Regions from separate parts of the Agrobacterium sp. genome, predicted to be linked through region 2. Evidence: predicted binding sites of a transcription regulator. Region 2 holds the regulator's gene; the other holds the start of a gene.
What was found. The regulator PhoB, encoded in region 2, activates phosphate uptake and scavenging genes when phosphate is short. The targets are predictions, from matches to a motif close to TGTCATNNANCTGTCAT.

Region 1: a site for PhoB is predicted at 6,665-6,681, ahead of AC5I5B_RS22375 (DUF47 domain-containing protein). Genes of this name have one in related genera too.

What each region holds. Positions count from the first base shown of each region.
Region 1 is NZ_JCABZP010000019.1:179,297-194,225, reverse strand. It holds gene AC5I5B_RS22400 (sensor histidine kinase) at 1-518, opposite strand, end outside; gene AC5I5B_RS22395 (response regulator transcription factor) at 515-1,189, opposite strand; gene AC5I5B_RS22390 (efflux RND transporter periplasmic adaptor subunit) at 1,468-2,628, shown strand; gene AC5I5B_RS22385 (efflux RND transporter permease subunit) at 2,630-5,782, shown strand; gene AC5I5B_RS22380 (NUDIX hydrolase) at 6,070-6,612, opposite strand; gene AC5I5B_RS22375 (DUF47 domain-containing protein) at 6,726-7,370, shown strand; gene AC5I5B_RS22370 (inorganic phosphate transporter) at 7,370-8,371, shown strand; gene ku (non-homologous end joining protein Ku) at 8,462-9,253, shown strand; gene ligD (DNA ligase D) at 9,266-11,758, opposite strand; gene ku (non-homologous end joining protein Ku) at 11,762-12,589, opposite strand; gene AC5I5B_RS22350 (hypothetical protein) at 12,586-12,873, opposite strand; gene AC5I5B_RS22345 (SDR family oxidoreductase) at 12,918-13,811, opposite strand; gene AC5I5B_RS22340 (bifunctional diguanylate cyclase/phosphodiesterase) at 14,016-14,929, opposite strand, start outside.
Region 2 is NZ_JCABZP010000014.1:365,373-380,301, reverse strand. It holds gene AC5I5B_RS13580 (glycosyltransferase) at 1-22, shown strand, start outside; gene AC5I5B_RS13575 (hypothetical protein) at 235-528, opposite strand; gene aqpZ (aquaporin Z) at 581-1,306, opposite strand; gene AC5I5B_RS13565 (RNA 2'-phosphotransferase) at 1,460-2,008, opposite strand; tRNA gene AC5I5B_RS13560 (tRNA-Gly) at 2,067-2,140, opposite strand; gene AC5I5B_RS13555 (2'-deoxycytidine 5'-triphosphate deaminase) at 2,196-3,293, opposite strand; SAM riboswitch at 3,367-3,445, shown strand; gene AC5I5B_RS13550 (O-succinylhomoserine sulfhydrylase) at 3,489-4,673, shown strand; gene apaG (Co2+/Mg2+ efflux facilitator ApaG/CorD) at 4,907-5,299, shown strand; gene AC5I5B_RS13540 (Hsp33 family molecular chaperone) at 5,353-6,342, opposite strand; gene argF (ornithine carbamoyltransferase) at 6,583-7,500, opposite strand; gene AC5I5B_RS13530 (aspartate aminotransferase family protein) at 7,557-8,756, opposite strand; gene AC5I5B_RS13525 (GcrA family cell cycle regulator) at 9,188-9,721, shown strand; gene phoB (phosphate regulon transcriptional regulator PhoB) at 10,036-10,719, opposite strand; gene phoU (phosphate signaling complex protein PhoU) at 10,750-11,475, opposite strand; gene pstB (phosphate ABC transporter ATP-binding protein PstB) at 11,572-12,387, opposite strand; gene pstA (phosphate ABC transporter permease PstA) at 12,402-13,724, opposite strand; gene pstC (phosphate ABC transporter permease subunit PstC) at 13,721-14,929, opposite strand, start outside.

The DNA.
Region 1 (14,929 bases), on a different contig from region 2:
AGCAGGGGAACGTAAATCTTGTAGGTTCCGGCAAGAAGCGTCAGGAACTGCCCGCCGACATGCGTCGTTCCGCCGAACATGACCCTTACCGCACCCCATTTCGTTTCCATGCTTTCAACCAGGGCGACCTCGACGATGCCCTTTCCTCCACGAATATCGGCATCCGTCATCAGATGCAGATACCGCGACAGTTCCTCATAAACGGCAGGCACGGCGCCGTAGGTCGCCACCCGCCCATCCAGCGTGGAGGCAACGAACCAGAGTGTTGAGTTCTCCGCCTTCAGGGCCCGCAATGCCGGGCTCTCGGTAATGACCAATCCCTTTTGCGGATCGAGCGAAAGTGAACCATCAAGCGTGGCCGAGAGGTCGTCCCAGAGCGCAATATTGGGGGAAAGCATCATCACGCCGTAAAAACAGAGCCCGATGATGACCACGGCAATCATGGCAGAGACGACGACGCTGAGCTGCCAGCTCAGTTTCCACCACAAGGACGGGTTGGACGTGCCCTGCGCTTTCATGCTTCTTCCTTCAACAGATAACCGATACCACGAATATTATGGACGCCGACGCCTGCGGATGCATCGAGCAGGCGTTTTCGCAGCCGCGATATATGCGCGTCGAGCGCATTGGACTGGATCTCCTCCTCGTAATTGTAAACGGCTGCCTCGAGCGTGGAGCGCAGCACGGATTTGCCCTTGCGTTTCGCCAGCGCAATGAGAACCGCAAGCTCGCGTCTTGGCAGATCGAAGGGAACCGAATTGATCGTGACGCTGAGATGGAGCGGATCAATGACGATGCGGCCAGCGGTGATCTGGGCCGGCGCAAGGTTTGCCGGCCTCCTGAGAACCGCGCGCACCCGGGCCAGCAACTCGCCGACGAGAAACGGCTTGCCAAGATAATCGTCTGCGCCGCCGTCCAGCCCCGCGATCCGCTCTTCCGGCTCGTTCATCGCCGTCAACAGAATGATCGGCGTGTCGATACCTGCGCGGCGCAGCTGCGGAATGAAGGAGAGCCCTTCCCCGTCAGGCAGGCGACGGTCGAGCAGAATGGCGTCATAGACGTGCTGACGCGTCAGCTCCATCGCATCGCCGAGCCACATGGTATGGTCGATGACGATCCCCTGCTTGCCGAGCGTCGCCGTCAGCGCATCCGCCATTTCCTTTTCGTCTTCGATCAAAAGAAGTCTCATGCGTCACCGTCCCTTCGCCTTCCGTTTTCTGCCAGAAAGGTTGCGGCAGTATTGCGGCGAAGACGACGCCAGAGCATTTACAACCAGGATCCATAATGGTTTCACCTCTGGAAAATTCATAAAAACAGAACTTTGGAGCATTAGACGGTTCCGTTTAGGCAGGCGCGCCCCGGAGGGTAATGCTGCTGCAATTATGGATGCCTATCCAGAAACCATCCGCCTCGACAGAGGCAATGCGACCGCCTGAGCGGCGGTCCCGGGATGGAAAGGATTTCAGTATGTGGGTGAAGAGAACCATCAAGGCGGGGATCGCGCTTGCAGGTTGCGTTCTCGTTGTCACCGCTCTCGATCCGGCGCGCGGCAGCGTCGATGCGAATGAGCGTGTCAAAGGCATCGTGAACGGGCTCGTCGAAACCGCCTCGATGAGCCCCGCAGGCACGCCGTTCGAACTGACGGCTGCGGAAACGGCAAAGATCGGTACGCGCGCGATGGTGGAGCGGCTTGGCGTCAGCGGCGAGCTTCAGCCGATCACCCGCGTGGTGATCCGCGCCCGTGAAGCCGGCAAGATCGTGGAAATGAATGTCCGCGACGGAGATGCGGTGCAGGCGGGCAAGCTGCTCGTACGTTTCGAAACCGATGAGTTGCAATCGACGCTTTTGCTACGGCAGAGCGACCGGGATGCGGCCGAGGCCGAACTGATGCTGGCGATGCAGGCCCTGACGAGAACCGAACAGCTTGCCCTGAAAAACATCGCTTCGACGGAACAGCTCGACAAGGCGAAAAGCGATGTCGCGGTGAAGACGGCAAGGCTCCAGAGCCTTGCGGCGCAGGCGGATATCGCCCGCCTCGCCCTTCGCAACGCCGAAATCCGCGCGCCCTTCAGCGGCACCGTCACCCGGCGGCTGGCCGAGGCGGGATCGCGAGCCGGTGCGGATGGCGAGCTTCTCACACTGGTCGATACCAGCGTGCTGGAAGCGAAGGTTCTTGTCGCCACCCGCGACATACCGCGCGTGGCGCTCAGCCAGACGGTGGAACTGGCGATCGACGGCCTTGGCGGCCAGATCGTCAAAGGCACGGTCGACCGCATCAGCCCGGTTGCCGAAGACGGCACCCGTTTCGTCGCCGTCTATCTGCGGCTTGCCAATCGGGACGGCCGGCTGTGGGGCGGAATGTTCGCCAGCGGATCGATCCTCCTGCGTGAAAAGAACGATGCGCTTGTCGTTCCCGCAATCGCGCTGCGCAAGGACGAGACGGGTTACCATGTGCTGAAGGTGGAGGATGGCCGTCTTCGCCGCCAGACGGTCGCAGTCGGAGCGCGCTGGAACGATGGCAGTCTGGTCGAGATTGCCGCCGGCCTGAAGAATGGCGAGACCATCCTCACCGCACCGCTTCCCGAACTGGGGCCTGACATGGCCGTCACCGTCGACAAGGCAGGCTGAAATGTTCTTGACCCGCATATCCGTTACCCACCCTGTTTTTGCCACCATGATGATGGTGGCACTTCTGGTCATGGGCGCCTTCTCGCTGCAGCGGCTTGGGCTGGACCAATATCCCAATGTCGACGTTCCCGTGGTGGTCGTCGTCACCTCTTATCCGGGCGCGACGCCGGAGACGGTGGAGACGGAGGTGACGCGGCCCGTCGAGGATGCGCTGAACGCCATTGGCGGCCTCGACGAGGTCACGTCCACCTCCTATGAGGGGCGCTCCGTCGTGGTCGCGAAATTCAAGCTCGAAGTGCAGAGCTCGGCCGCCGCGCAGGAGGTCCGCGACAAGATCGCCGCCATCGAGGCGAATTTTCCGGAAGACGCCAAAAAACCCGTCATATCGAGGTTCGACCCCGCCGCCGAGCCGGTCCTGTCGGTTGCGATCAGTTCGACGTCGCTCGATGTACCCGCACTCACCACCCTTGCCGACCAGAAGGTGGTGCGGCAGCTGACGACCGTTGCCGGCGTCGGCCAGGCAACGCTGGTTGGCGCCCGCAAACGGCAGATCGATGTGATGATCGACGAGACGCGCATGCGCGCCCTTGGAATAGGCATTAACGAGGTGGTGAACGCGCTGCGCGCCGGCAACAGCAACAGCCCGGCCGGAAGCGTCGTCGATCCCCTTTCCGAACGGACGATCCAGGTGCAGGGCCGTATCGAGGAGCCGCAGGCGCTGCTGGATATGGTCGTGGCAAGGCGCGGCGGCGCGGCCGTCGAGCTTCGCGATGTCGCGACGCTTTCGGAAGGGGCAGCCGATGCCGAAAGCCGGGCCCTCTATAATGGCCAGACGGCGCTGGCGATCGACATCGTCAAGGTTCAGGGCGCCAATACCGTTGAGGTGGCGACGGATGTGAGAAAGCGCCTCGATGCGCTCAACGCCGAGCTTGCCCCGCAGAACGTGCAGCTGCGTATCGTCACGGATTCATCGATACCCATTCGCGAATCCGTCAGCCAGGTACAGACGACACTGATAGAAGGTGCGGCGCTCGCCGTCGCCATCGTCTTCCTGTTCCTCAATTCCTGGCGCAGTACGGTGATTACCGGGCTGACGCTGCCGATCGCCATCATCGGCACGCTCGCGGTGATCGATTTCCTCGGTTTCACGCTCAATACGCTCAGCCTGCTGGCGCTGACGCTTTCCATCGGCATTCTCGTGGATGACGCCATCGTGGTGCGCGAAAACATCACCCGCCATCTGCATATGGGCAAATCCCACCTGCGCGCAGCCCTCGACGGCACCAATGAAATCGGGCTTGCGGTCATTGCGACAACGGCGACGATCGTGGCGGTTTTCCTGCCGGTTGCCTTCATGGATGGCATCGTCGGCCGGTTTTTCTATGAATTCGGCGTCACCGTCTCCGCCGCGGTGCTGATCTCGCTTTTCGTCGCCTTCACGCTCGATCCGATGTTATCAAGCGTCTGGTACGATCCGGACGCCCAACCCGATGCAAAACGCGGCCCGATAGGCCGACTGATCGCGCGTTTCGACCGCGGCTTCGAATGGATGGCCGGCCAGTATCGCCGCGCCATCGGCTGGACCCTGCGGCACCGGCTCGTCACCCTGCTTGTCACATCGGGCATATTTATCGCCAGCTTGTTCATGGTGCCGCTGGTCGGCACGGAATTCGTTCCGAATGCCGATGAGGGCCGCTTCCAGGTCAACATCACCGCGCCGGTCGGCTCCTCTCTGGACTATACGACGACCAAGGTGCGGCAGGTCGAGAAGGCGCTGAGGGAATTTCCGGAGGTCGAGATGCTTTATTCCACCATCAACACAGGCGGCGCCGCCGGCAAACATCGCGCCGCCATATTGGTGGGCCTGGCGCCGCTCGATATGCGAAGCCGAACCCCGCTCTCCCTTGCCGAGCCGGTTCGCAAGCGCCTGTCGGCCATACCTGGCATTGAGGTCACGATCCTGCAGAATGGCCTTGGCGGCGGCGAAAGCCCGGTGCAGCTGAGCATCCTCGGCGACGACCGGGCTGTTCTTGAAAAAATCGCCGCCGGCCTCGTCGAAGACATGAAAAAAATTCCCGGCCTCGTGGACGTGACCTCCAGCGCCAAGGATGTGACCTCTGTCCTGTCGGTACGCCTGAAGCCTGCGGCGGCGAGCGATCTCGGCATTGCCCGCTCCGATCTTGCCACGGCACTCTCCCCCCTTATCGGCGGCGAGGATGTGTCGAAATGGACGGATACGGACGGCAATACGTACGATATCGTCATCCGCCTGCCGGCCGAGCGGCGGTCCGACCTGGCAAGTCTCGGTGAATTGATGATCGCAACCGGCCGCACGGCAGCAAATGATGCACCGCTGATGGCGCGTCTCGATCAGGTTGCCGATATCGGCATCATGCCAGCCCCCGCCGAAATCCGCCGCATCGACAATCGCCGCGAGATACTGGTTTCGGCCAATATTGCCGGCCGCACGCTTGGCGACGTGACGGAGACCCTGCAGGGCCTGACCGCCGGTCTTGACCTGCCGAACGGCTATCGCATCCGCTTCGGCGGCGACGCCGAAACCATGCAGGAAACCGTCGGCCATATGGTCACGGCGCTCAGCATGGCCGTCATCTTCATCTACATCGTGCTCGCCTCGCAGTTCGGCAGCTTCTTGCAACCGCTCGCCATCATGGCGTCGCTGCCGCTGTCGCTCGTCGGCGTCCTCATCGGGTTGATGATCGCCGGCAGCACGATCAACATGTTCTCGCTGATCGGCTTCATCATGCTGATGGGCCTCGTGACCAAAAACGGCATCCTGCTGGTGGATTTCGCCAATCGCGAGCGGCGGCGGGGGCTTTCGCTGAACGAAGCGCTCGAGAATGCGGGCGTCATCCGCTTCCGTCCGATCATCATGACGACGCTTGCAATGATCTTCGGCATGATCCCGCTCGGCCTGGCCGTCGGCGGCGGTGGCGCGCAGCGCGCGCCGATGGCCCATGCGGTGGTTGGCGGCCTCATCAGTTCCACGCTGCTGACCCTGATCGTGGTGCCGACCATCCTGTCCTATCTGGACAGCATCATCAGGCGTTTCGCCCGCCTGTTACCGAAAGCGCCGGATGAAACGGGGCATTCGGGCAATGAGGCGCAATCTTCCCAAAAACAGCCGGCCTGACAAGGTCGGCTAGACACCAATCCGGCTGACAACGGGAAGGCGACACCGCCTTCCCGTCATTCCGGATGGTGCCCCTGTCGTCATCTCAGCAAAAGAATCGCAGCCGGGCCCGCCAGAAGCAAAGCGATGGCGATAATCGGATGGAGATAACGCAATAAGAAGCGGAGAACGGGACGACGTAAATTCATGCAACGGCTCCTGATGACAATCATCAGGCAAGGGTGGGCATGTCCTATTGCGGTGGCATTACAGTACCGGCTGCAGGAAGGAATGCCGCGCAGATGCGGTTACGGTCTCTCGCCGCTCTGGCGTTTCTTTTTCCCCTTTGGCCGGAAATCGACCAGCAGCGATTTCAGTTCAATATCGCGAACGCGTCTTGCCGCCTCGTCAGGGCGCACCCATTCCAGCAGGCGTTCACCGTGCTCCTTGAAGGTTGTGTCCGTTTCCTTCACCTCTATCTGGAAGACGTCGACCATGCAGGGAACGACATCGCCATTGTCGAGCATCTTGAGATAGGTATAGCGGCCCACCGCATCCTTCTTCACCCGGCCGCGCACACCCGCCTCCTCCCACGCTTCTATCGCCGCCGCCTGATGCGGTTTCTTGCGCTTCATCGGCCAGCCGCGCGGAATGATCCAGCGCTGACTGGTACGGGACGTGACGAGGAGGATTTCGACATCCACGCCGTTGGCGGCATAACGGAAACAGAGCGCGGCATATTGCTGCCGGAAAGCACCGGTGAAGAGCTTTTCGGGAACCGCAGCCAGCTGCTGGAGCAATGTGAGTGGACGGGCCGGACGGGTTTTCCGGCGTTTCTTGGAAGATTTCATATCCGTTGATAGTGCTGATTTTCCGGGTTGCATCAATGCCCCGCGTGCATTTATGACAGTTTTATGACAATCACCCCCCACAACTGATAAAGCGCCATTGAGGGCCAATTCGCATGATGAGTATTTTTCGCAAGCTGATGCCGCGCGAGGACCGTTTCTTCGACATGTTCAGCAAACATTCCGAAACCGTCATCAAAGCGGCTGAAGCCCTTGACCAACTTTTGAGCGGCGTCGACGTCGAGAAGAACTGCGACCTCATCGTCGCCCTCGAGCATCAGGCGGATGACATCACCCGCGAGGTGCTGCTTGCGGTCAGGCGGAGCTTCATCACGCCATTCGATCGTGGCGACATCAAGGACCTCATCCAGTCCATGGATGACGCCATCGACATGATGCACAAGACCGTCAAGACCATCCGCCTGTTCGAACAGAGCGAATTCGACCCGCTGATGAAGGAGATGGGCCACGAGATCGTGCGCGCGGCGGGCCTGATTGCGGAAGCCATTCCGCTTCTCAACAAGGTCGGCACGAATGCGCATCGCCTCTCGGCCATCGCCGAAGAGGTAACCCGCGTCGAAGGCCGCTCCGACGAGCTTCACGACCTGGGTCTGAAGGACCTCTTCCGTCGGCATGGCGCGAGCGGCGATGCCATGGCCTATATGATCGGCAGCGAAATCTACGGCGAACTCGAAAAGGTCGTCGACCGCTTCGAGGATGTGGCCAACGAGATCAGCGGCATCGTGATCGAGAACGTCTGATGGATGTCGCGCTTGCCCTGCCGCTGCTCGTCGGCCTTATCGCCATCGCGCTGTTCTTCGATTTCCTGAACGGTCTGCATGACGCCGCCAATTCCATCGCCACCATCGTCTCCACCCGGGTGCTGCGGCCGCAATATGCGGTCGCCTGGGCGGCCTTCTTCAATTTCATCGCCTTCCTGTTCTTCGGCCTGCATGTGGCGGAAACGCTCGGCACCGGCATCATCGATCCGGCCATCGTGTCGCCGCAGGTCATCTTCGCGGCACTGATCGGCGCGATCGTCTGGAACATCGTCACCTGGATTTTCGGCATTCCCTCCAGCTCCTCGCATGCGCTGATCGGCGGCCTCGTCGGTGCGGGTTTCGCCAAGGTTGGCTTTAATTCCATCGTCTGGTCGGGCCTGCTGAAGACCGTGGGGGCGATCTTCATGTCGCCGGCCATCGGCTTTTTCCTGGCGCTCGTTCTCGTGCTTGCCGTGTCCTGGCTGTTCGTGCGGCAGACGCCCTTTGCGGTCGACCGCACCTTCCGCGTCATGCAGTTCATCTCCGCCTCGCTTTATTCGCTGGGGCACGGCGGCAATGACGCGCAGAAGACCATGGGCATCATCGCGGTGCTGCTGTTCAGCCAGGGGCATCTCGGCGAAAGCTTCTACGTGCCCTTCTGGGTGGTGATTTCCTGCCAGTCGGCCATGGCGCTCGGTACGCTCTTCGGCGGCTGGCGTATTGTCCATACGATGGGATCGAAAATCACCCGGCTGAACCCGATGCAGGGTTTCTGCGCCGAAACCGGCGGCGCGCTGACGCTGTTCGGCGCCACATGGCTCGGCATTCCGGTCTCCACCACCCACACGATCACCGGCGCCATCATCGGTGTCGGCGCTGCACGCCGTGTCTCGGCGGTGCGCTGGGGGCTTGCCGGCAATATCGTCATCGCCTGGATCGTGACCATGCCGGCAGCCGCACTGATCTCCGCTGCCGTTTACGGGCTGACCTCGCTGTTCTGATAACTCCATCCCTGCCCCGATTTGCGGTCCCTCCCGGAACAAAAGCCACCCTGTGGCTGTTGTTTCGGGAGACCAATGCGGATCGCGGACATGGCACGGCAGGTTTTCTGGAAGGGTTATCTGAAGCTGTCACTGGTGACGGCCTCCGTCTCGTTGACGCCTGCGACGACCGAAGGCAACAAATACCGCTTCCACATCCTCAATCGCAAAACCGGCAATCGCGTCGAAAGCCGCTATGTCGACAGTGTCACCCACAGGCCGGTCGCCGCCAGGAACCAGGTGAAGGGTTTTCCGCGCGGCGAAGACGATTATGTGCTGCTGGAGGATGACGAGATCGACGCGGTGGCGCTGGAAAGCACCCGCACCATCGATATCAAGACCTTCGTGCCGAAAGGGTCGATCGACTGGATCTGGTACGACCGTCCGCATTTTCTGCGCCCGGAAGACAAGATCGGCACCGAAGCCTTCAGCGTCATTCGCGAAGCCATGAAGGCGAACGATGTTTTCGGCATTGCGCGTCTGGTGATCTACCGTCGTGAAAGGGCAGTCCTGCTGGAACCTTCAGGCAAGGGCATCATCCTGTGGACCCTCCATTACGGCGAGGAGGTGCGCGAGAGCATCGACGCGCTGGAGCCGAAGATGAAAATCGACCGGCCGTTGCTGGACGCCATGGAAAAACGCATCGGCAAACAGGTCACGGCTTGGAAGCCAACTCTGGTGCAGGACCCCATTCAGAAAAAGATCAAGTCCCTGCTGAAGACCAAAGGCGAGGAGGTCTCCTCGTCGACAAAGAAAACTAGCACGAAGGCCCGCACCGGCGGCAATGTCATCAATATCATGGATGCGCTGAAGAAAAGCCTCGCTTCGGAAAAGAGAAGCTGAGAATCGGCGTCTTCACCGTGCCTTTTTCGGCAGCGGCTTGGCAGCGGCAAAAAAGCCGTCCCACGGGTCTTTTTTCAGCGCCGCAAGACGAGCCCCAATATTGTTGACGGTGAAATGGGCCGGACCGATCTCGGCGGTGAGTTCCGACCATTCGAGCGGCGCTGAAATGGCGGCTCCCGGCCGGGCGCGCGTCGAATAGGCCGCAACCGCCGTATTGCCCCTGCCGTTGCGCAGGTAGTCGATAAAAATACGGCCCTGACGTTTCGCTTTGGTGGCGACGGAAAGATATTTCTCCGGTTCGGCTTTCGACATATCCGCCGCCATGGCCTTGGCGAAGGCTTTTACCGGGGCCCAGCCCGCCTGCGGCTTCAGCGGCGCGACGACATGCAGTCCCTTGCCGCCCGAGGTCTTGACGAAAGCGGCAAGCCCGGCCTCTTCGAAACGCCGTTTCAGTTCCAGCGCCGCCTCAATCACCTCTTCCCATGCCACATCCTCGCCGGGGTCGATATCCATGGTGATCATGTCAGGCTTTTCCCAATTGGCGGTGGTCACGCCCCATGGGTGGATTTCAAGCGCGGCGGATTGCACGAGCGCCATCAGGCCATCAAAATCGGTGATGCGGATCAGCGGCTCACCGCGCTTGTCCTTGGGATCCCTGATCTGCTCAACCGCCTTGTTGATGCCGCGCCAGGCATGTTTCTGGAAGAAACGCTGCCCTTCTATGCCCTCCGGGCAGCGCAGCAGTGCCAGCGGCCGGTTGACGACAAAGGGCGCGATGTGCCGCCAGACCTGCGCATAATAATCGGCAAGCCCCTCCTTCGTCACGCCATCGTCCGGCCAGTACAGCCGGTCCGGATGGGTGAACTTGATCGTCGATTGCGGCGCCTTGGTGTCGGACACGGCCTTCTCCTCGCGTTCGATTTCTCCTGCGGGCTTGTCTTCGCGCAGCCCCCGGAAAGAGGCATGACGCAGATTGCCATCTCCAGACCATGCGCGAAACTCCACTTCCGCCACTAGTTCCGGCTTGACGAAATGAAGATCACGTCGGGCAAGCGCGGTGAGTTTCTCACCGAACGGGCTTTCCTTGCGCTCAAGCGGCTTCAGCCGGCCAAGTAGCATCTCCGCCACTTCGCCCGTATAACCTGTCCCGACACGTCCAACATGGCGCAGCTTGCCATTTTCATAAACGCCGAGCGCTAGCGATCCAATGGCGTGGTCCGATGTCGAGGAGACAGTATAACCACCGATAACGAATTCCTGTCGCATCGAGCATTTGGATTTCACCCATTCTCCCTTGCGCCCGGAAACATATTTGCTGCTCTTGACCTTGGAAATGACACCCTCAAGACTGAGCCGACAGGCATGGTCGAGGACAAGCGCGCCGCTTTCTTCAAAATGCTGGCTGTAACGGAGATGGGGATCGCCCGCCGGCAACAGCTTTTCGAGCAGCGCCTTTCGTTCGCTCAATGCCGCACCACGCAGATCGCTGCCATCGAGATAAAGAAGATCGAAGGCGTAAAACACGAAACGGTCGCTGCGTCCTTCGCTCAGATCCTGCTGCAAGGCGGAGAAATCGGAAGCCCCGCTATCGCGTTCCACGACGATTTCGCCGTCGATCAACACCGTTTCCACCGGCAGCGCCTTGATAGCTCCTGTCACGGCCCTGCCGAATTTCTCCGTCCAGTCCAGCCCGCTGCGGGTCAGGAGCTGGAGCTTGCCCTGATCGACGCGCGCCTGCAGACGATAGCCGTCAAATTTGATTTCATGCAGCCAGCGATCTCCGTCGGGCGGTTTCGGTTTGAGCGTCGCGAGCGCCGGCGGCACAAAGGACGGCATAGTCTGTTTGCGCGCGCCTTTAGGCAGCGCATGCGCCTGTTTTTTGTCCGACGTCGAAACGGCGGCCTTTTTCGATACCGGCTTGGAATTCCAGGTATCTTTCGGTTTGGCCGCGACTTCCTCGACGCTGCGCCCGGTTTTCACCGATTCCGGCCGTTCCTCCAGAATATCCGCACCGCCTTTATGTCTGGCTTCCTCGTCGTCGCCCTTGATCAGCAGCCAGTTTTCCCGGCTTTCGCCCGGCTTTCCATGCATGCGCACCAGATGCCAGCGTCCTTTCAGCTTTTCGCCTTCCAGTTCAAATTCCAGATGACCTTTGCGATAACCTTTCCGGGCGTCACCGATCGGCTGCCAGATGCCGCGATCCCAGACAATCACGGTGCCGCCGCCATATTGTCCCTTGGGGATAACACCTTCAAAATCACCATAACTGAGGGGATGGTCCTCCACATGCACGGCAAGGCGTTTGTCCTCGGGATCGAGACTGGGACCGCGCGTCACCGCCCAGCTTTTCAGCACGCCATCCATTTCCAGCCGAAAATCATAATGCAGACGGCGGGCATCGTGTTTCTGGATCACGAAGCTCGATCCCTGCTGTTCGGCCTTCGTACCCTTGGGCTCCGGCGTCTTGTCAAAACTGCGCTTGGCGTTATAGGTCTGCAATCCCATGGATCAGCCCGCTTTCCGCGACGCCTTGCGGCCTGCTGCCGTCGCCTTTTTCCCGGCTCCCGCCCCCGCGCTGCGGCGCAGGGCCTCCTTGAGATCGATGATATTGTCTTCCTTGCGCGGCGGTTGCTTGGCGATTTCCCGGCCTTCGATCTTGGCTTTCACAAGTTCGGCCAGCGCATCATTATAACGGTCGCTATAGTCTGCGGGATCGAACGTGCCAGCGCGCTTTTCGATGATGTGACCGGCAAGTTCCAACATTTCCTCATCGAACTCGATGTCGGGGATCGACTTGAAGACCGATGTCTGCGAACGGACCTCGTAGCTGAAATTCAGCGTCGTCGCGACGAGTGCCTTGCCGCTCGGACGGATCAGCAGGACACGGTTGCGGCGGAAAAGCACCGCTTCGGCGAGAGCTGCGACATTCTCGTCGTCCATCGCTCTGGCAAGAAGCGTCAGCGCCTCTTCGCCACCCTCCCCGCCCGGCGCGAGATAATAGGACTTGTCGAAATAAAGCTTGTCGATCTCGTCACAGGGCAGGAAGTGACTGACGCGGATGACCTTGTCGCTCTCTGGCATCAGCTTCGCGATCTCGTCGCCCTCGATGACGATGTGATCGCCATTGTCGAGCTCGTATCCCTTCACCTGATCGTCGCGAAGAACCGCCTCACCGGTATCACTATCAACATATTGCCGCTCGACGCGGTGGCCGGTCTTGCGGTTGACGATATTGAACGCGATTTTCTCCGCCGAGGTCAGCGCGGAATAAAGGCCGATTTCGCAGTTGAAATCGGCAAAGGTCAGATGGCCTCTCCAGCTGGCTCTGCGGTTCATGTCCGTCGTCCCTCGTCATCGCTGCGGGAGGGCATTTCCCGGCGTCGGTCGCCGGCCAGAATGCGCTCGATGGCGGGCACGTCCGCCTCCGCCAGAACCGGCACCGGGTCGGACGCCATGGCTTCCAGCACCTCCGGCGAAAGGCCACCATTGCGGATCACCCACTCCATCGCCTCACGGGTCTGCCGCTCCGCTTTCAATTGTGCATAAAGCGCCAGTATCAGCCGATCGCGGACATCGAAGCTCTTCAAGCTACTGTCTGAACGTTCTGCCTGCCGTTTCATTTCGAAATCCTCAAGGCCCCCATCCGGCATTTGCGGGCATCGCCTCAGGCAATGCCCCTGCCGCCGGTGACGCCATAAACCTCGCCATTGATGAAGCTCGCATCCTGCGACGCCAGCAGCACATAAACGGGCGCCAGTTCCACCGGCTGTCCCGGACGGCCGAAATCGCTGTCCTTGCCGAAATTTTTCACCTTCTCGTCCGGCTGGCCGCCGCTCGGCTGAAGCACCGTCCAGAACGGCCCCGGCGCAACGGCATTTGCGCGCACGCCCTTTTCGATGAGCTGTTTGGCAAGCGCTTTCGTATAGGCGACGATACCGGCTTTGGTGGTGGCGTAGTCCAGCAGGATTGCGGAGGGCTCATAAGCCTGTATCGAGGCGGTGGTGATCACCGACGACCCCGGCTTGAGATGGGGAACAGCCGCCTGCGCAATCCAGTGCAGGGCATAAAGATTGGTCTTCATGGTGCGGTCGAAATCGTCGGTCGACAGTTCTTCTATGTCTTCGCGATATTGCTGTCTCGCGGCGTTGATGACCAGAATATCCAGCCCGTCGAGATCGCCGGCCGCCTTCTCTACCAGTTCGCGGCACCATGCCTCATCGGTAATATCGCCGGGCAGCGCGACCGCCACGCGACCTTCCGCCTCGATGAGCGCCACGACCTCCTCAGCGTCGGATTCCTCTTCCGGCAGATAGGAGATCGCCACATCAGCACCTTCCCTTGCAAAGGCGATGGCGACGGCGCGGCCGATACCTGAATCGCCGCCGGTAATCAGCGCCTTGCGCCCGGCAAGCTTGCCGGTGCCCTTGTAGCTTTTTTCGCCATGATCAGGGAAAGGCGTCATATTCGTCACCAGACCCGGCATCTCCTGGGTCGGGGTCGAAAAGGGCGGGCGCGGATACTGGCTGCGCGGGTCCTGCGGCTCGAGGCGGTCTGTCATCGCGGTCTCTCCCGTCAATAGAAGTTCATCCGAGGCGCGTTCATGACAGGGGATCAAACCACTCCCGTCAGGCTGGTCGTCGGCACCGCCGGGGCAACCGCAGCATGGACGCGCCACACGCAAGCCTAACGATCTGCCGTCGCTCTCGTTCCATCCGATGTGGGAAAGGCGGGGCGACGGCGTCCTGCGCCGTCGCCTCTTTTATCAAACGGAATGTTTCTTCCGCGTGGTGGTTCTTACGACCTGCGCGGGTGCGACATCCGGTTTGCCGAAGAGATAACCCTGCGCCTGCGCGCAGCCCTCGTCGACGACCATGCGATATTGCGCATCCGTTTCAATCCCCTCCGCCGTGACCGGCAGATCGAGGCTGCGGCCAAGGCCGATCACCGCGCGCACGATGGCGCGAGCATTGTCATCATCACTCATCGCGGCGATGAAACTGCGGTCGATCTTTATCTTGTCGAAGGGGAAGCTCTGCAGGTTACTGAGCGAGGAATAACCCGTGCCGAAATCATCCATGACGATGGCGACACCGAGCGCCTTCAACTGGTTGAGGATGATCAGCGTCGTCTTGCGATCTTTCAGAAGGGCAGCTTCCGTGATTTCGAGCTCCAGCCGGTTCGGCGAAAGCCCGGTCTGCATCAGGACGGTGCAGACGACATGGCCGAGATTGGCCAGCGAAAACTGCAATGGCGAGACATTCACCGCGACCTTCAGATGCGGCGCCCAGCCGGCCGCCTGACGGCAGGCCTCACGCAGTACCCATTCGCCGAGCGAGATGATGATCCCGCTTTCCTCGGCAATCGGAATGAAGACATCCGGCGGCACCACGCCCCGTGTCGGGTGCTGCCAGCGCACCAGCGCCTCGTAACCCACGACCTGGCCGCATTCGACGGACAGCACCGGCTGATAGTTCAACAGCAGCTCGTTGCGATTGATGGCAAGCCGCAGATCCGTCTCGAGCTGGCGGCGTTCGCGCGCCTCCTGATCCATCACCGGGTCGTAGAAAGCCAATATGCCGCGTCCGCCCATCTTCGCGCGGTAAAGCGCCAGATCTGCGGCATGCATGATGCTTTCATGATCCCGGCCGTCCCGTGGGAAAACAGCGATGCCGATGC
Region 2 (14,929 bases):
GGTCGTCAAAAAAACCGACTGACCCGGCATTTTCGAAAACAGTCAAAATAGATTTGGTGCTTCTTTCGGTCAACCGCGGCGACGCTTCATGGTTTCAGCGACATGCTGTTATCCGCAAATCCGCTTCAGGCCTTGCATTACCGGTGTCATCAATAATAGAAGCCAATGCCTTGCCGAACGAAGCTCCTCCTTCGGCAAGGTCCGTCATTTCATCCTGAAGGCGACCGAACCGCTCTACTTGGCAACGAGCTTGTTCTTGATCAGGCCGACGATGATCTGCACGATCAGACCACCGACACCGCCGCCAACGAGCTGACCGGCAAGAGCGCCGATATCCACGCCGCCAGCTGCTGCACCTCCGGCCGCGCCAAGCAGCGATCCGAGCACGGTTCCGCCGCCGAGGCCGCCAATGGCGCCGGCAATCAGGTTGCCGAGCGAACCAAGATCGGAGTCCTTCACTATCTTTCCACCGGCCGTGCCGCCTACCGCACCGCCAACGATTTGGGCCAATATCGAAGCAAGATCCATGTCATCCTCCTCAGTCGTTTCCTCGACCATTCGAGGAAACAAAGCCTCTTATTCATGTCTGCGCAGGTTGAACCGAACCGGTGTGGCCGGCCTTCTCTTCCTCGCCGAAAATTTTCCAGATCACGGCCCCGATGGCGCCGCCAAGGATCGGAGCGAGCCAGAACAGCCAGAGCTGCTGCAGCGCCCATCCGCCGACGAACAGCGCCTGTCCTGTCGAGCGGGCCGGATTGACGGATGTGTTGGTGACCGGAATGGAAATCAGATGAATAAGGGTAAGGGCAAGACCGATGGCGATCGGCGCGAAGCCGGCCGGAACCCTGCCATGCGTCGAGCCCAGAATGACGATAAGAAAAAATGCCGTCAGAATGACTTCGATCAGCAGCGCCGATACGAGAGAATATCCGCCCGGCGAATGTTCGCCATAACCATTGGCGGCAAAACCGCCAATGTCAGCCCCTGCCTTGCCGGTGAGGATGACATAAAGCGCCGCAGCCGCGACGATCGCCCCCAGAACCTGCGCCACGATATAAGGCACGAGGCTTGCCGCCGGGAATTTACCGGCAACCGTGAGGCCAACTGAAACAGCCGGATTGAAGTGACCGCCTGAAATGCCGCCAACCGCGTAGGCCATGGTCAGAACCGTCAGACCAAAAGCGAAAGCGACACCAAGGAAGCCGATGCCGAGTTCGGGAAAGGCGGCGGCAAAAACCGCGCTGCCGCATCCTCCGAATACGAGCCAAAAGGTTCCCAGAAATTCCGAAAGAAGTTTGCGACTCATAACACTTTCCCTATGTTACGACTGCATCAACTATTACGTGCAATTTAATCGTAGTCAAGCTAAATTGTGTACTACTCCCAAAAGCCGGCTCCACGACGATCCGGCCAAGACCGTATCCCACCATTTCAGGCTGTTCCGCGGAAAATAGTGGCTTCAGCCCACCTCTTCCGGCAGCCCCGGAAGAGAGCCCGGCTCTATCTCATTCGTGAGCCAGACACCATTTTTGGCCTGAAAGAAACGATGGCCTCCCTGATGCAGCGCCAGGGCGGAGATCGTCAGAATAACAGGTTTTCCGTGCCTTTCTCCAACTCTTCTCGCTGTTTCTTTATCAGCGGAGAGATGGACATATTGCCGGTTCTGCGGGAGCAATCCCTTTTCCCTGATGCTGCCGAGAAAACGGGTGGCTGTGCCGTGATAGAGCAAAACGGGTGGCTTTACAGGCTCGAGACCGAGATCCACCACCACCGAATGGCCCTGATTGGCCCGGATGAATTGCCCATCGGCAGAAATGGCGAACCGCTTCTTGTCGCTGGTATCGACAATCTCAAGCAGCAACTCATGCGTAAGGGGAATATCGGCTCTTGCTATCAACTCGTCGATATTGGCCCACCCTTCCGCGTCGAGTTCGATACTGATCGCATCCGGTTTGTGACGAAGGACATAGCTTAGAAATTTACTGATCTCGCTGAGGGACTGCGCCATCGGGATGCTGCTTTCTCTTATGACCTTTAATATTCCGGCACATGGATCGCGGCATCGCTGGAGCGGGTGAAGGGAATCGAACCCTCGTATTCAGCTTGGGAAGCTGCTGCTCTACCATTGAGCTACACCCGCGCGCGCATAAGACATCGGATAGTTCGCAGCGGGTGTCAAGCACCCGCCGGGTTCGTTATTCCGCGCGAAAATGCTTGGAGAGCTTCAGTCCCTGCGCCTGATAGTTGGAGCCGAGGCCGCTGCCATAGAGGCCTTCCGGTTTTTCCAGCATATGCTCGTAAACAAGCCGGCCAACGATCTGCCCGTGTTCCAGAATGAAGGGCACTTCGTGGCTGCGCACTTCGAGCACGGCGCGGCTGCCCGTGCCGCCGGCCTCGGCATGGCCGAAGCCCGGATCGAAGAAGCCGGCGTAATGCACACGGAACTCGCCCACCAACGGGTCGAAGGGCGTCATTTCAGCCGCGTAAAGCGGCGGAACGTGGACAGCTTCGCGTGAGACGAGAATATAGAATTCATCCGGGTCGAGGATCAATTCGGCGCGGCCGCGTGCGTAGAGCGGTTCCCAGAAATCGAGAACGTCGTGCTGGGCCTTCTTGTCGACATCCACCACCGCCGTGTGATGTTTGCCGCGATAACCGATCAGCCCGTTTTCACCGAAACCCTTGAGGTCGATCGAAAGCGCGATGCCGCCGCCGGTCACGTTGGGCGTGTCGCTTGCGACCAGCATTTCCGTCTCGTGCAGCTTCAGCAGTTCACTTTCGTTGAGCAGCGAATGGCCAATGCGGAAGCGGATCTGCGACAGGCGTGAGCCCCGGCGCACCACGATGGGGAATGTGCGCGGGCTGATTTCCAGATAAAGCGGGCCGGCATAACCGGCCGGTATCTTGTCGAATTCCTGCGCATTATCGGTCATCACGCGGGTGAAGATATCGAGACGGCCGGTCGAGCTTTTCGGATTGGCCGAGGCAGACATGTCCGCCGGCAACGCAAGGCTTTCCATCAAGGGAACGATATAAACGCAACCGGTTTCCAGCACCGCGCCCTGGGTGAGGTCGATCTCGTGCAGACTGAGACGATTGAGCTTGTCGAGGACGTGGGTTCCGGGGCCGGGCATGAAACTGGCGCGCACGCGATAGGCCTTCGAGCCGAGCCTGAGATCAAGGCTGGCGGGCTGCACCTGATCAGCATCGAGATCGGCCTCGCTCTTCAGCTTGCCGCCTGCAAACAGCGCCTTGATCGCGCCATCCGCCAAAATGCCCGTGGTTCTCGTCATGGTCATCATTCCTTTTTACGGCGACAAAACCAAAAGGAAAGCATTGACGCAAGCCGGTAACGGCAGTATGGCAAGCTTATCCCGTGGTGATTTGGCCGGTCGGCTTGCAGCCACGTTAAACAAGTGGCTAAAAAGACCGGGTGCTAGGAACCGGTCTGCTTTTGCGGCCGGTTTTTTTGTTTTGAAGGTGATCACATGAGCAATAAATGGCGCCCGGCAACCCAGCTCGTTCACGGCGGTACGCTACGCTCCCCTTACGGTGAAACGTCGGAAGCGATCTATCTGACCCAGGGTTTCGTATACGAAAACTCCGAAGCAGCCGAAGCGCGCTTCAAGGGTGAAACGGACGGGTTCATCTACGCCCGTTATGCGAGCCCTACCAACGACATGTTCGAAAAGCGCATGTGCCTGCTGGAAGGCGCTGAAGACGCCCGCGCACTTGCGTCGGGCATGGCCGCCGTCACCGCCGCCATCATGTGCCAGCTGCGCGCCGGCGACCATATCGTTGCTGCCCGCGCCCTTTTCGGCTCCTGCCGCTGGGTGGTCGAAACGCTCGCGCCGAAATACGGCATCGAATGCACGCTGATCGACGGTCGCGATCTCGGCAATTGGGAAAAGGCGATCCAGCCCAACACCAAACTGTTCTTCCTCGAAAGCCCGACCAATCCGACGCTCGAAGTGGTGGATATTGCCGGCGTGGCAAAGCTCGCCAACCAGATCGGCGCCAAGGTGGTGGTCGACAACGTCTTTGCGACGCCGCTTTTCCAGAAGCCGCTCGAACTCGGCGCCCATATCGTTGTTTATTCGGCCACCAAACATATTGACGGTCAGGGCCGCTGCCTCGGTGGCGTGATCCTTTCCGACAAGAAGTGGATCGAAGAAGAGCTGCAGGATTATTTCCGCCATACCGGCCCGGCCATGTCGCCGTTCAATGCCTGGACGCTACTGAAAGGCATCGAGACCCTGCCGCTGCGTGTGAAACAGCAGACGGCCAATGCCGGCAAAATCGCCGATTTTCTCGCCGATAACGGCAAGGTCGCCAAGGTCATCTATCCCGGCCGCGCCGACCATCCGCAGGCCGACATCATCGCACGGCAGATGTCCGGCGGTTCGACGCTGGTGGCCTTCGAACTGAAGGGTGGCAAGGAAGCGGCCTTCAAGCTGCAGAACGCGTTGGAAATCGTGAAGATTTCCAACAATCTCGGCGACGCCAAGAGCCTTATCACCCATCCCGGCACGACGACGCACAAGAACCTCTCCGACGAGGCGCGTGCTGAACTCGGTATTTCCGGCGGCACCCTGCGCCTTTCCTGCGGCATCGAGGATACCGACGATCTGCTGGAAGATCTGGCGAAGGGTCTGGCGGCCGTTTCGGCCTGAAAATTCAATCAGCAAATCGCCATGGCCTGACCGCGTGTCGGGCCATGGTTCGCCGGTGCGGTCCGAAAAGACCCTATCAGGCAACCAATATTTACCTTTCCCGTTATCCCTAACGGTGGAAAGCAGCGCAACAGGAGATGCCCCCTGCCCGTCAAGTCATTCATTTTCTTGACGATAGCCAGAACCTATAGTGTAGGATGTGGCGGCAGGCATAATATCGAGGTGTGGCGCGTATGTATCGTGCTCTGACAAGGGATATCGAGGTAACGGTCGACCCGTATTATCTCGAGGAACAATCCGACCCGGATGACGATCGTTACGTCTGGGGCTACAAAGTCGTGATCGCGAACAACTCCGATATTCCGGTTACCCTCGTCAATCGCTATTGGCACATCACCGATCAGAACGGACAGGTCGATGAGGTCTATGGGCCTGGCGTCGTGGGTGAGAAGCCACATCTTAAACCCGGCGACAGCTACGAATATTCCTCCGGTTGCCCGCTGGACACACCTTCGGGCCTGATGTTCGGCCACTATGAAATGGAAACGGAAAATGGCGAGGTGTTCAACGTCACCATACCCGCCTTTTCGCTGGATTCACCGGGCCTGATGCGGGTTCTGAACTAACCACTCGCCCGGCAATGAAAAAGCCGCACCCTTTGTGGGGCACGGCTCTCTATTCAGGCATTTTCAAATTCGCTGACATCGTAGCGATAGGTGGTGGAGCAGAACTCGCAGGTCACGGCAATGGCGCCGTCTTCCTCGCTCGCCTTGATCTCTTCGGCGGTGAAGCCTGACAGCACACCCTTGATCTTGTCCCGCGAGCAGCTGCAACGGTCGAAAACCGCCTGCGCATCATAGATGCGCACGCCGCTCTCATGGAAAAGCCTGAAGAGCAGGCGTTCCACCGGCACCTGCGGATCGGTCAGCTCGTCGGTATCCACCGTGTTCAACAGCGTGACGGCTTCCATCCAGGCATCATCCTCCTGCACCTCGTGACCGCTTTCATCGCCGTCGCCGCCATGCAGGTCGCGCATGCGCAGCCGCTCGGGCGCCTGCGGCAGGAACTGCGCGATAACGCCGCCCGCACGCCAGCCATGACGCGGCTTGCCTTCGCCATCACGGTCGAAGAACTCGGCAACGCCCAGCCGCACGCGGGTGGGCAGCTGTTCCGACTGACGGAAATAAACCCCGGCAATGTCTTCCAGCGATGAGCCATCGAGCGGCACGATGCCCTGATAAGGCTGCATGCCCACGCCCTGATCGATCGTGAAGGCCAGAATGCCGGTGCCGAGCAATTGCTCCGGCGAGGTTGCGCCTTCCGCGATCGCCGCCGCCAGCCGCTCCTCGTCGAAACGGGCGTAAGCGCGCATGCTTTCAGGCGCGGTAAAATCCGCGACCAGCAGGTCAACCGGGCCGTCGCCCTTGGTCTGGAGGGTCAGCTTGCCGGAAAACTTGAGCGACGTGCCGATCAGCGCCGTCAGAACAGTCGCTTCCGCCAGCAGGCGGGCGACCGCGGCAGGATAATCGTGCCGCTCGAGAATGGCATTCAGCAGCGGCCCAACCTGTACGGCGCGGCCGCGCACATCCAGACCTTCGACCTGAAAGGGCACAACCTTGTCGTCGCCAGCAAAATCGAGATCGTCCAGTTCAACCGTTACATCTGCCATGTCATACTCCTTGGCGCAGCCGTGGCGCCGCTACCGTCCAAAAGTCCGGCTTTTAAAATGTGCTTTTTCCGCTTGTCGCACAGAGACCCGGGAAGAGAAACCGCTTCCGGGGAAAAACGTGCAAATCGTGATGATGGCCCGCCAGCAGAACCGACGAGCCTCTTCGAAGTCCCACAGATGGTAATCTATGCGGGCAAGTTCAAGCACCCGGCGTGACGCGTGTCAGGCCGGGGGAATTGCTCAGATGGCGCCCATGCACCAGGCAATGATGGACTTCTGCGCGTGGAGGCGGTTTTCCGCCTCGTCGAAGACCACCGATTGCGGACCGTCGATCACGGCATCCGTCACTTCTTCACCGCGATGGGCCGGCAGGCAATGCATGAACAGCGCGTCTTTTTCCGCCTTGGCCATCAGGGCTTCGTTGACTTGATAGGGCTGGAAGATGTTGTGGCCGCGCGCCTTGTGTTCCTGGTTCATGGAAACCCAGGTATCGGTGACGACGCAATCGGCCCCGGCCACGGCCTTGTCGGCATCGTGGCACAACATGATCTCGCCGCCATTGTTGCGGGCCCAGTTCAGGAACTTGTCATGGGGTTCGGAACCCATCGGCACCGCCATTGTCATGCGGTAACCGAAGCGGGCCGAGCCTTCCACGAAGGAATGCAGGACGTTGTTGCCGTCACCCGTCCAGGCAATGGTCTTGCCTTTGACCGGGCCGCGATGTTCCTCGAAGGTCATGATGTCAGCCATGATCTGGCAGGGATGCGTGTCGTCAGTCAGGGCGTTTATAACTGGCACGGTTGCGTGCTCGGCAAGCTCCAGCAGGCGCGAATGATCCGTCGTGCGGATCATGATGGCGTCGACATAACGCGACAGCACCTTGGCCGTATCGCCGATCGTTTCGGCACGACCGAGCTGCATTTCAGTACCGGAGAGGAAAAGCGTCTCGCCACCAAGCTGGCGCATGCCGACATCAAAGGAGACGCGGGTGCGGGTGGAGGGCTTTTCGAAGATCATTGCCAGCATCTTGCCGGCAAGCGGCTTTTCCGCCGTTCCGGCCTTGGTTGCGGCCTTGCGCGCGCGGGCATCGTCGAGAATTGCCCGCAGGTCCTGCGAGCTGACGGCCGACAGGTCAAGAAAATGTTTAGGTGAAGCCATTTCAAACGTCCCATGCTCGCGAGCCTCCGGGAAGAGGCCCGCCCTTTATTGTTTCCTCAGGCGATTTTTGCCTGTTTCGCTGTCAGGGAAGCGGCGGCCGCTTCCACGCGTGCCAGCCCCTCACGGGCTTCTTCCGCCGTGGTAACGAGCGGCGGCAGGAGACGGATGACGTTGTCGCCCGCGGGCACGCCGAGCAGATGCTCGCCGCGCATGGCCTGCAGCAGTTCGCCCGACGGGACCTTCGCCTTGATGCCGAGAAGCAGGCCTTCGCCGCGAATTTCCTCGATGACATCAGGATAACGATCCTTCAGCGAAGCAAGGCCCTGGCGGAAGACCAGCGCGACATCACGGACCTTCTCCAGAAAGCCCTCGGAGAGGACGACATCGAGCACGGCATTGCCCACAGCCATGGCCAGCGGGTTGCCGCCATAGGTGGTGCCGTGCACGCCCGCCGTCATGCCGGAAGCGGCATCCGCCGTCGCAAGGCATGCGCCGAGCGGGAAACCGCCGCCGATACCCTTGGCCACCGCCATGATATCGGGCGCGACACCCGTCTGCTCATAGGCAAACAGCTTGCCCGTGCGGCCGACGCCGGTCTGGACCTCATCGAAAATCAGCAGCATGCCATGCTCATCGCAGAGCGACCGCAGCAGCTGCAGGAATTCCTTGCTGGGCGCACGGATGCCGCCCTCGCCCTGAATGGGCTCGATCAGAAGTGCAGCCGTCTCGGCCGTGATGGCGGCTTTCAGCGCATCAACGTCACCGAAGGGCACCTGGTCGAAACCTTCGACCTTGGGACCGAAACCTTCGAGATATTTCTGCTGGCCGCCGGCGGCGATCGTCGCCAGCGTACGCCCATGAAAGGCGCCTTCGAAGGTGATGATCCGGAACTTTTCCGGATGCCCCTTGGAATAATGATAACGGCGCGCGGTCTTGATCGCGCATTCCAGCGCTTCCGCACCGGAATTGGTGAAGAAGACCTTGTCTGCGAAGGTCGCTTCCGTCAGGCGCTTGGCGAGCTTTTCCTGGCCCGGCACTTCATAAAGGTTCGAGACGTGCCAGACCTTCTCGGCCTGGGTCTTGATCGCTTCCACGAGGTGCGGATGGGCGTGGCCCAGCGAATTGACCGCTACGCCGGCCGCAAAATCCAGATATCGTTCGCCGCTCTCCGTGAACAGCCAGACGCCCTCGCCTCGCTCGAAGCGCAGGGGGGCTCTTGCAAACGTATCGAACAATGGCGCGGCGGCTTCGGCCATGGCTGTATCACTCCTTGCGCGGATGCGCTGTCAGACGGTTGTCAATAGGCTCTGAGGGTTATCCCTCGCCTGAAAATCAAAAATGCCGCCTCGCGGCGGCAGGGGCACTATTGTCACTTCGCCTGCCGATGTCAACAAAAGTCCGTATTTCCCGGGCTTCTCAAGCCCTAGTAGGTGGCGGCCTGCGAGGCCCAAGGTGTTGCCTTTCAGACTCAACTCGCCAGCAAGTTGGGGAAAACCGGAAAATCGATTCGAGATGATTCCCGTGACTCTTGCCACGGAGTCTGCGTGGCACTAGGTTAATCGCTAATTACTAGACTGCATTGCGGCGGAACTAGTCACCAAAAATCCGGCAGAAACCACGCTCGCGGCACGCCCGCGAGACGGAGAAGGATTCTGCCGACATTATACGCGACGAGCGGAGAAGCGGCATGAACTGGACAGACGAACGAGTCGAGAAACTCAAGAAATTATGGTCCGAGGGCCTTAGCGCCAGCCAGATTGCAGCGCAGCTCGGCGGCGTCAGCCGTAATGCCGTGATCGGCAAGGTCCATCGCCTCAATCTGCCGGGACGCGTCAAGGCTGGCGGCCCGGTCACTTCGGCGCGCTCTGCGCCCAAGCGCACCGCTGCACCTGCCCCACGCGCGACGACCTTTGCAGGCCGCGTCAATGCGGCGCCGGCGCGGATCCTCACCCGTTCCAACGCGGCAACCGCGCTGAATGAGGAGATCGACATCGAGACCGCACAGGTTCTTGATTACGTTCCTTCCAAAAACGTGGTCTCGCCGATTTCCCGTCGCCTGACGCTGACGGAACTGACGGAGCGCACCTGCAAGTGGCCGGTCGGCGATCCGCTGAAGGATGATTTCCATTTCTGCGGTTGTGAAGCGCTGGAATCTTCGCCCTATTGCAAGTTCCATGCGAAACTCGCCTATCAGCCGGTAAGCGAGCGCCGCAAGGCTTGAGTGTTGCGGCACGCATTCGACACTCAAAAACTACGGGCCTTCGGGCCCGTTTTTTTATGACAAAGTTCAGGCGGTTCCGGGGTCAACTCACCAGCGAAGCGCCGAACCCTATCCCCCATCGCTGTCGAACCCGACCCACAATCCCGATTGAGCGGGCGGGATTTCAGCCAATTGTCCGTCATCCCATCAAGAAGGATGAAGCCGTCGTGTTTGGGGACGTCCAAAAACCGAAAGGCCCGACACCATTCCGGTTTCGGGCCTTTCGGTTTTTGGCGGGATGTTGCCCCGAGTGTAACTCGTCGGTCGAGTCTTGCTCAGGCTTCCATCGAATATCCGGCGCCGCGCACGGTACGGATGACATCCTGCATATGCGAAAAATTGAGCGCTTTGCGCAGGCGTCCGACATGCACGTCGACGGTGCGCTCATCCACATAGATATCGTGACCCCACACGCCATCCAGCAATTGCGAGCGGGAGAAAACCCGGCCTGGAGAGGTCATCAGGAATTCCAGCAGGCGGAACTCCGTCGGGCCGAGGCGCACTTCGCGGCTCTTGCGGTGAACGCGATGGGTCTCGCGATCCAGCTCGATATCACCGCATTTCAGCACCGAGGAGAGAACCTCGGGACGGGCCCGGCGCAGCATGGCCTTGACCCGGGCCATGAGTTCTGGCGTCGAAAACGGCTTGACGACATAGTCGTCGGCGCCGGTGGCAAGGCCGCGAACCCGTTCGCTTTCTTCGCCGCGCGCCGTCAGCATGATGATGGGCAGGCGTTCTGTTTCCGGCCGCATTCTGAGCCGACGGCACAGTTCTATACCGGAAACGCCGGGAAGCATCCAATCCAGGATAAGAAGGTCCGGAATACGTTCCTGCAGCCTGATTTCTGCTTCGTCTCCACGGGGTATCGTGTCGACGTCATATCCCTCAGCCTCGAGATTGTAACGAAGGAGGACGCTCAGCGCTTCCTCGTCTTCCACAACTGCAATCTTGGGCACCATATGCTAACTCCGCAAGCCGCTGCTCGTCTGTTACTCGGTCACCGAACCGAGCGTGTTGGAACTGTCGTCCTTCGGACGCTCACCTTCCGGCTGGCTGCCGGTGGTCATGTAATAGATCGTCTCGGCGATATTGGTGGCGTGGTCGCCGATACGCTCGATGTTCTTGGCGCAGAACAGAAGATGCGTGCAGGTGGTGATGTTGCGCGGATCTTCCATCATGTAGGTCAGAAGCTCACGGAAGAGCGACGTATACATGGCGTCGATTTCCTCATCGCGCTCGCGGATGGCATTGGCCTTCTCGGCGGAACGCGTGGAATAGACGTCGAGGACTTCCTTGAGCTGCACCAGCGCAAGCTCCGACAGGTGCTCTATGCCGCGGGCGAGCTTGCGCGGTACACCGGTTCCGGCAACCGCGATCACACGCTTGGCAGTGTTCTTGCCAAGGTCGCCAACGCGTTCAAGGTCGCCGGCAATACGCAGCGTGCCGATGATCTCGCGAAGGTCGGCCGCCATCGGCTGGCGTCTGGCGATGGTGACGATGGCCTTGTCGCCGATCTCGCGCTCGGAATGATCGAGGATCGCGTCATCGGAAATGACCTTCTGAGCGAGCGCGGCGTCGGAATTGACGAGCGCACGCACGGCATCGGCGCACATCTGTTCCGCGAGACCGCCCATTTCGGCGATGCGGCGCGTCAGGAATTTCAGTTCGTCGTCATAGGCCGACAGGATATGCGAATGGGTCGTTGTCTGTGTCATGGTCTAGTCCTCCGGCTTGGCCTGCATGCGCGTACCCGGAAGCGGGCACGGCAGAGGCACCAGTCTTGTTCGGTTTCGATAAAGCGCCGGCCGGGATCAGCCGAAGCGGCCCATGATGTAGTCCTGCGTGCGCTGGTCGTCCGGATTGGTGAACATCTTGTCGGTTTCGTTTTCTTCGACAAGATGACCAAGGTGGAACATGGCAGTGCGCTGGGAAACACGCGCCGCCTGCTGCATGGAGTGCGTGACGATGACGATCGTGTAATTGGTACGCAGCTCGTGGATCAATTCCTCGACCTTTGCGGTCGCGATCGGGTCCAGCGCCGAGCAGGGCTCGTCCATCAGGATCACTTCCGGGCTGACGGCAACCGCGCGCGCGATGCACAGGCGCTGCTGCTGACCGCCGGAAAGGCCGGTGCCGGACTCCAGCAGGCGATCCTTCACTTCGTTCCAGAGACCCGCCTTCTGCAGGCTGTGCTCGACGATCTGGTCCATATCCGCCTTGTTGCGGGCAAGGCCGTGGATACGCGGGCCATAGGCGATGTTCTCGTAGATCGACTTCGGGAAGGGGTTCGGCTTCTGGAACACCATGCCGACGCGGGCGCGCAATTCCACGACGTCGATCGCCTGATCGTAGATATCGTCGGTATCGAGCGTGATCTTGCCGGTGACCCGGCAACCGTCGATCGTGTCGTTCATACGGTTCAGGGTGCGCAGGAAGGTGGATTTACCGCAGCCGGACGGGCCGATAAGCGCGGTCACCGTATTTTCCCGAACGTTGAGGTTCACGTCGTAAAGCGCGCGCTTTTCGCCGTAATAAACCGAAACGTCCTTGCCGATCATCTTGTATGAGACTTCATTCATTTTCTTGTCCAGCGCCTTTTCAACTGCTGCTTCCGACAACATGTTCATTGCTCAATCTCCCTCTACCAGCGCCGCTCGAAGCGGCGACGCAACAGGATTGCGCCAACATTCATGACGATGAGGAACAAAAGCAGGATGATGATAGCGCCGGATGTCCTTTCGACAAAGGCGCGCTCGGCTTCGTTCGCCCACATGTAAATCTGCACCGGCAGGGCCGTGGACGGATCCATAGGCGTTGTCGGGTAATTCGCAACGAATGCCACCATGCCGATCAGGAGCAGCGGCGCCGTTTCGCCCAGCGCGTGGGCGAGACCGATGATGGTGCCGGTCAGAATGCCGGGCATGGCGAGCGGCAGCACATGGTGGAAGATCGTCTGCATCTTGGAAGCGCCGAGGCCGAGGGCTGCGGCGCGGATAGACGGCGGCACGGCTTTCAGGGCAGCGCGGGTCGCGATGATGATCGTCGGCAGGGTCATCAGCGTCAGGACAAGACCGCCGACCAGCGAAGCCGAGCGCGGAAAGCCCATGAAGTTGATGAAGACGGAGAGGCCGAGCAGACCGTAAACGATCGAAGGAACAGCCGCGAGATTGTTGATATTCACCTCGATAAGATCCGTCAGACGGTTCTTCGGGGCGAATTCCTCGAGATAGATCGACGCCGCGACGCCGATCGGCAATGACAGCACCAGCACGATCAGCATCATGTAGAAGGAACCGATCAGCGCCACGCCGACACCCGCCGCTTCCGGACGGCTCGAAGCGCCGTTGACGAAAATGCCGGTGTTGAAATGTTTGCCGAGCTGGCCGCTTTCGGCGAGCTGGTTCATCCAGCCGAGCTGCTGGTTCGAGATACGGCGATTGGCTTCATCGGCGGTCATATCGACCTGGCCCTTGAAGGCGCTGTCGACGTCGCCCGAGGCCAGGAGCGTGACCGTGCGCGTGGTGCCGATGACGGCGGGATCGGCGACGACGATGTCGCGAAGCTGCGTGCGCACGCTGTCGGAGATCAAGAGGTTGACGGCACGAAGACCGGCGCGGTCCGTCGGCGCAACACCAAGGACCTTGGCGACCGCGTCACGGGCAACAACGGGATAATTGGCCGTCATCAGCTTTGCCGGATTGGTGGCGCGCTCATTTTTCGGATCGATGATCTGTTCGGAAAACTCGACCGGAACGGTGATCATCGTCTGCTGGAAGGCGGTGTAACCCTTGGAAACCACCGAGAAAAGCAGCAGGAAGAGAAAGATGAGGCCGAAGGAAATCGCTGCCATGCCGTAAGCACGGAAGCGGCGTTCGGCGGCATAACGGCGCTTGATGCCGATATCACGGCGCGTGGCCCTGTTCGCGGCGTTCGCGCCGGCTGCGGGAGAGACGATGTCGGTCATTCATATTGCTCCCGGTATTTGCGCACGATGTAAAGCGCGTAGATATTCAGGCAAAGCGTGATGGCGAAAAGCGTGATGCCGAGCGCAAAGGCGACCAGCGTCTGCGGCGAGGTGAATTCAAGGTCGCCGGTCAGCTGGCTGACGATCTTGACCGTCACGGTGGTCATGGGCTCGAATGGATTGAGCTGCAGGCGGGCCGCAACGCCGGCCGCGAGAACCACGATCATGGTTTCGCCGATGGCGCGCGATGCCGTCATCAGCACAGCGCCGACGATGCCGGGAAGAGCGGCGGGAACGATGACCCTCTTGATGGTTTCGGACCGCGTGGCGCCGAGACCGAGGGAACCGTCACGCAGCGAGCGTGGCACGGCGGTGATGATATCGTCCGACAGCGACGAGACATAGGGGATCAGCATGATGCCCATGACGAAGCCGGCGGTGATGACGCTCTGCGCCTGGATGAAGTTGGCGTAATTACCCGTCGCGAGACCATTGATCTGCGTGGAAATGTCTCTGAGGAAAGGACCAACCGTCGTCAGCGCGAAGAAGCCGTAGACGATGGTGGGGATGCCGGCGAGCACTTCGAGCAGCGGCTTTGCCACGGAGCGCAGACGCGGCGAGGCATATTCGGACATGTATATCGCCGAAAACAGACCCACGGGAACCGCGACCAGCATGGCGACGAAGCCGATGTAAAGCGTACCTGCGAGCAGCGGGATCAGGCCGAACTGGCCGGAGGAGTCGGTCGCACCGGCTGCCGCAAAACGCGGATCCCATACCGTTCCGAAGAAGAACTGGTGCGCCGGGACCATGGTGAAGAACTGGATCGCCTCCGTCAGCATCGACAGGACGATACCGATGGTCGTGAGGATAGCGATGGACGAGGCGACGAGCAGGGCCGCAAGAATGACCTTCTCGACCTGGTTGCGCGCCCGGAAGCGCGGCGCGATCGCACGCAGCGCATAGGCGCCCCCGCCGAGCGCGGCTAGCAGCACGACGGCAATCATCGCGATGCGGCTGGTGGAGGTCATGCCGTTGAGCGTCTGGGCGGCATCAACCATGAAGCGCTCGGGATCACCGGCGATCGCCACACCCTTCGATGCCAGAAGAGGCCGGACCGCAGCCGTATCGGCCTCAACCTGAGCGGTTTCTTCCGGCGTCAGCCGCTGAAGACCGCGGGCGATGGAGGTCACCATACCATAGGT